2 regions of the Exiguobacterium sp. RIT452 genome follow, and region 1 is predicted to be linked to the other one. Evidence: riboswitches for the same ligand, from Rfam matches in the RefSeq annotation. Region 1 holds a riboswitch; the other holds the start of a gene.
The links. Region 1 has a riboswitch for FMN ahead of D3D03_RS08685 (ECF transporter S component). Riboswitches for the same ligand answer to the same signal wherever they lie in the genome.

Region 2: it holds a riboswitch for FMN, as region 1 does, so the genes downstream of both, ribD (bifunctional diaminohydroxyphosphoribosylaminopyrimidine deaminase/5-amino-6-(5-phosphoribosylamino)uracil reductase RibD) here and D3D03_RS08685 (ECF transporter S component) in region 1, are expected to answer to the same signal.

Annotation. Positions count from the first base shown of each region.
Region 1 covers NZ_QXJB01000002.1:641,348-644,467, reverse strand. Annotated here, with positions in the region: gene D3D03_RS08695 (NAD(P)/FAD-dependent oxidoreductase) at 1-990, opposite strand, end outside; gene D3D03_RS08690 (YuzB family protein) at 1,083-1,316, shown strand; gene D3D03_RS08685 (ECF transporter S component) at 1,380-1,946, opposite strand; FMN riboswitch at 2,106-2,246, opposite strand; gene D3D03_RS08680 (HesB/IscA family protein) at 2,364-2,714, shown strand; gene D3D03_RS08675 (NAD-dependent epimerase/dehydratase family protein) at 2,848-3,120, shown strand, end outside.
Region 2 covers NZ_QXJB01000008.1:67,264-70,383, reverse strand. Annotated here, with positions in the region: gene D3D03_RS14615 (MetQ/NlpA family ABC transporter substrate-binding protein) at 1-224, shown strand, start outside; gene D3D03_RS14610 (M20 family metallopeptidase) at 252-1,463, shown strand; FMN riboswitch at 1,618-1,762, shown strand; gene ribD (bifunctional diaminohydroxyphosphoribosylaminopyrimidine deaminase/5-amino-6-(5-phosphoribosylamino)uracil reductase RibD) at 1,921-2,967, shown strand; gene ribE (riboflavin synthase) at 2,952-3,120, shown strand, end outside.

The DNA of each region.
Region 1 (3,120 bases):
CAGCGCCTGTTTCCCCATGACGATTCCGAATCCGTCTGATTTTCCGAGCGATCCGAGCATCCCGCGTAACTTGATTTCCGGCAGTTTCGGTAACTTCTTGCCGGCCCATTTCGCCTGCAGGACATCGACGACTTGATCGGCTTGGTGTTCTGCGAGCTGACCGCTTGGAGCATACGGCAAACTGGCACAGTCCCCGATGACGAAGACATTTTCATGTTCCGGCACATGGTGGTGTTCCGTCAGCTTGATCCGTCCACCGCTGTCTGCTTCAAACCCAAGATCGCGCACGACTTTGACCGGTTGCGTGCCGGCCGTCCAAATCGTCAAGTTCGACGGATAGGCGTCATCCCCGTTTTGGACGTCATCCGCCGTGACAAACGTGACGTTGGAATTGTTGATGACTTCGACGTCGTGCTCTTCGAACCATTCCTGAACGTACGTCGATACTTTATCCGAGAGGAAGGACAAGACAGACGGACCGCGGTCGAATAACCGGATTTTTAAATCTTTCCGGCTTTCATGCAGTTCACTGGCCAGTTCGACACCGGAGAGACCGGCTCCGACGATCGAAACGATCGCCCCCGGAGAAAGTCCGCAGATCGCTTGTTGTGTTTTCCGTGATTCCTCGAGTGTCTGGATGCTGTACGTAAACTCTTGTGCGCCCGGTATGTTATGGTATTTGTCTTCACACCCTAAAGCGATGACTAAATCATCATAAAAAAGTTCCGTACCGTCTTGCAGATGGACGGAGTTCGTCTCGGGTGAAATCTGGACGACGTGACCATATTTATATGTGAGGTGTTCTCCTTCCGGAAATGCGATTCGGACATCCCGATCCGACAATGTTCCGGCAGCCAGTGCGTAATATTCTGTTTTTAAGGCATGATACGGTAAACGATCGACGAGTGTCACAGCGACCTCTTCATCCTTGAATCGTTCACAAATCCGCATCCCACCGTATCCGCCACCTAAAACAACCAGTTGCTTCATAACTTAAAATCCCCCTTAGTTCCCCTAAATCAGTCTGACCTTGTATAATACGACATGAGGAAAGATAATTCCTGCTTGAAGGAGGAAAAAAAGTGAATCCGATTATTGAATTTTGTATCAGTAACTTAGCGACGGGGACCCAGGTCGTCATGCAACAACTCGAACGGGACCCGAATGTCGATGTCGTCGAATATGGTTGCCTCGGATATTGCGGGATCTGCTCACTCGATCATTTTTGTCTGGTCGATGGCGAAACCGTTGTCGGAGAGACACCGGAAGAACTGCTTGAAAAGATTTATCAGAAAATCGAAGAAAACGAGCTCTAAAAAAATCCCCGTGTCTCAGATGAGACCGGGGATTTATGTCTGTCAGCGGGCGCGGCTTCGGACTTAGAAGGATTGTTGGCGACGCATCATCCATGGTTTGAGTTTCAAGAACAGCGGAATGAAGAGTGCTGAGATGAACATCGCCTTGATGATGTTAAACGGCAGGATACCGGCCGTGATCGTCGTCCATTTGACGGCTGGATCCAACATGTAATCCATTCCGAAGAACCAAGCATACGCTGGAAGAATTAAGATATAGTTGAGGATTGCGAGACCAAGTGCCATCGTGATCGTACCTGCGACAAGACCGGTTGCAAGACCTTTTGTAGATTTCTTTTTATGGTAGAACCAACTGACCGGAAGAATGAAGGCGACACCGGCAGCGAAGTTTGCGAGCTCTCCGACCGGAACACCGCTTCCGCGGAAGATGTAGTACAAGACGTTTTTGAGTGCTTCGACGATGACACCTGCAATCGGTGAGAACATGATGGCAGCGATCAAAGCGGGAACGTCACTGAAGTCGATCTTCAGATAGTTCGGTAAAAACGGCAGTGGAAAGTTGAGTAACATGAGAACAAACGAAATTGAACCTAACATGGATAACGTGACCATCTTTTGTGTGCGTTTCATACGAGTATAATCTCCTTTTGCTCGTTCCTCTCGATGAAGTATTGGCATGGCTGCGTCCAAAATAAACCCCCATCGAAAAGTGTTCGATAGGGGAGAAGTCCGCAATAAACTAAACCTGAACGATTTTTGCAAAAATCGGTTCAAGAAATAGAAACATGCCGCCATCTTCTCCCATCCAGACTATACTGTCGGCTCCTGAGTCACACAGAATCAGCAAATAGCGCCCTATTCGCTCGCGGGCTTCAGACGAATCGTCTGTTTACCGCCGGTCGGGAATTTCACCCTGCCCTGAAGATGGAACGATTTAATTTTTTTTGATACAACTCCTTTATACAACGAATTCAAGATAGTTTCAAGCAACTAGGTTTCGATTCCCTCTGAAATTGCGTATACTGATAAAAAAGGGAAGGTGATGACATGATTCATTTAACAGAAGCGGCCGCACTCCAAGTCAAAGAGATGATGTTGCAGGCGCCGAACGATGAACAGAATCTGCGGATGCTCGTTCAAGGCGGCGGATGCAGTGGTCTCTCCTACGGTATGGGCTTTGACAGCCAAAAGGAGACTGACTTAACCTTTGAGCAACATGGGGTGAAAGTGATTGTCGATCAAAAAGATTATCCGGTCGTCAAAGGACTGGAAGTAGATTATAAACAATCGATGCTCGGCGGTGGATTCACGATCACGAATCCGAACGCCATTGCGACATGTGGATGCGGGACGTCGTTCCGGACCGCAACAAATGCCGGTACACCCGGCGGATGTTAATCTAATCCGTTTCACCGCAGACGATGCCGTCTGCGGTTTTTTTGTTTTCAAAGCGAGAGGAACAGGACTTCACGGTGTAGATGGAGAAGGACTAACAAGAACGTTAGAACGCCATGACGAGGGAGGACTATCGATGCGGAAAGTACTGATTTTTGGTGGAACACGTTACTTTGGTCGACGTTTGGCATTACGGCTTGCGGAATCGGGGGATGATGTGACGATTGTCACGCGCGGCGAGCATACACCGCCGGTCGCGAAGGGCTTGACATTTTTTAAGGGAGACCGGACGTCAAGCAGTACGATGAAGGATCTTGGAAGTCAGAACTGGGACATCATCTATGACAATATCTGCTTTAATCCCTATCAGGCGAAGCTTGCGGTGGATGCTTTCGAAGGGAAAGTCGGA
Region 2 (3,120 bases), on a different contig from region 1:
TGGATGCCGGCTTTAATCCGATCAAGGACTCGATTCTCCATGAAAATGAAACAGCGAAACCCTACATCAACATCATCGCGACACGGACGGAAGACAAAGACAAAAAGACGTTGAAGAAAATCGCTTCACTGTACCAACAGGATGATGTCGCGGAATTCATCAAAAAAGAGTACAAAGGAAGCACGATTCCGACGTTCGTCCCACTCAGTGACATCGGCGAATAACTAAAAATCCAAAGGAGCGTGACCCAAATGACGGTTCAGACAAAACGGGAAAACTTGATTCAAACGATTGAGCAGGATATCGAACAAAAACGCGAGTCGTATCTCGAGACGAGTCACCGGATTCATGCGACACCCGAGATTGGGAACGAGGAATATTTTGCCTCGCGCCATCATGCGGAACGCCTGACGGCAGAAGGGTTCACAGTTGAGCTCGGGGTCGCGGGACACGACACGGCGTTTTTGGCCCGGAAGACTTCGGATAAACCGGGGGCGACGGTTGCCTTCCTTGCCGAATACGATGCGTTGCCGGGGATTGGTCACGCCTGCGGTCACAATATCATCGGCACGACGAGTGTCGCAGCGGCGATCGCACTCAGTAAAATCATCGATGAGGTCGGGGGCAGTGTCGTCGTGCTCGGAACACCGGCAGAGGAAGGTGGACCAAACGGCAGTGCGAAAGGCAGCTTCGTCAAACATGACCTCCTGACAGGGATCGATGCGGCACTGATGATTCATCCGTCCGGACAAACGCGGATTACCGGTTCCTCGCTTGCCGTCGATCCACTCGATTTTGCCTTTACCGGCAAGCCGGCTCACGCGGCAGCGTCACCGGAAGAGGGCATCAATGCACTCGACGCCGTCATCCAACTCTTTAACGCCATCAATGCCTTGCGCCAGCAATTACCGAGCGATGTCCGGATTCACGGCATCATCACGGATGGCGGCGACGCGCCGAATATCATTCCGGAATACGCCAAAGCCCGCTTCTTCATCCGGGCGACGACGCGCGAACGGTTGAATGACGTGACGAAGAAGGTCAAAGCCGTTGCCGAAGGGGCGGCGCTTGCGACCGGGGCGACGCTTGAGGTCATCGCATTCCAAAATGAGGTCGACAATCTCCTGTTCAACCGGACGTTTGACGAGATTTTCCGAGAAGAGGCGACTGCGCTCGGGGAAGACGTCAAGACGGATGAACGCCCGGGTCTTGGTTCGACTGACGCCGGTAACATCAGCCAGGTCCTGCCGACGATCCATCCGTACATCAAGATCGGAGCGGATGATTTGGTCGCCCACACGGAAAGTTTCCGGGAAGCAGCGCGTTCGGAACAAGGCGATGAAGCCCTAATCGCCGGCGCAAAAATCCTGGCTCGGACGGCGTTACGCCTGTTGACGGACGGACAGTTGCTCGGGACGGTCAAACAGGAGTTCCATGACCGAAAAAACGGCTACTTGGCTTAATAGATAAAACGAAAAGTATGTTTCTGTCCGACGGATGATGTCTTTTAAAGTCCGTCAGATAGCGCATACTTTTTGTCGGAAATGGAAGTAAAAACAAATTCTTTTTTGTATTTTAAAATAACCTGTGCTAGTCTTGAGCTGTACAACTGAATAACCAGTTCTTCGGGGTAGGGTGAAAATCCCAACCGGCGGTGATGCGATTTTTGAATCGACGAGCCCGCGACCCATAGTGTACGCACTATGGCTGACTTGGTGTGATTCCAAGGCCGACGGTAAAGTCCGGATGGGAGAAGAACGAAAAAATGTGCTTGAAACCATTTTCTGAAAAAATACATTCAGAGAAAGGTCTATTTCTGTATGCTTTTAAACAGAAAAACAAGACGTTTCTTTCGTGACCCTTCAATCATGACGCCCTGCAAATGCAGCGGCGTCTTTTTCTTTTGAAAGGAGCGAAATCATGAAAAATAGAATGCATCATGCGATGCAATTGGCAGAGATGTTAGACGGACAAACAAGTCCAAATCCAAGTGTCGGCTGTGTGATCACGAAGCACGGACGGATCATCGGTTTTGGAGCGCACCGGTTTGCCGGCGGTCCCCATGCCGAAGTCGAAGCGTTACGGATGGCGGGAGAGGCGGCACGCGGCGCCGATCTGTATGTCACGCTGGAACCGTGTAACCATCACGGCAAAACACCTCCTTGCACGGAAGCAATCATTGCCGCCGGAATCAAGCGCGTGTTCGTCGCGACGGAAGATCGTCATTCGATCGTCGCGGGGCAGGGCATTGCACGTCTGCGCGACGCCGGACTGACGGTCGAAGTCGGATTGCTGCAAGACGAAGCGGTTCGTTTTTATACACCGTTTTGGCAAAGTATCGAGCGAAAACGGCCGGCTGTCACGGTGAAGATTGCTCAGACGCTAAACGGAATCATCACGACAGGTGAAAAACGCTGGATTACGTCAGAAGCCGCGCGAACGGCGGGACGCCGGTTGCGGGCAACACATGACGCCATCTTGGTCGGAAGTGAGACGGTTTTAATTGATGATCCGGCCCTGACGTTACGCAGTGAAGAGGGAATCGAACCGATTCGGGTCCTCGTTGATCGACGGGGGCGGTTGTCGGAGACGTTTCAGGTTTTGCATGACGGCTTGAATCCGACGTACTGGCTGACGGAACAGCCGCGAATCAGTTCCAAGCCGAATGTTACCGTCCTTGTCGGCACGTACTCGACACCGGACCAGATTCTCGAGACCTTATACGAACAAGGCATCCGGAGCCTCTTGATTGAAGGCGGGCCGACCATCCAGTCGGCATTTTTGGCAGCCGACCTTGTGGATCGAATCGATGTCTATCAGGCGCCTTCCGTCTTGAAGGGAACCAGTGGTTTGACGGGTACCGTAGAGGTCGAAGACCGATTTGCACTGACAGACGCCGAGCCGATCGGTCAGGATATCCATCTGCGGTATGAGCGGAAAGGAGAATGGACATGTTCACAGGATTGATTGAAGAAGTCGGAACGATCAAACGAAAAGTCCCGCGGCCGAACGGTCTGGCGCTGGAAATCGAAGCCCGGCACGTGCTCGAAGGAACAAAAATCGGTGACAGTATCGCGGTCGACGGCATCTGTTTGACCGTCACGGCGATGACAGCAACCG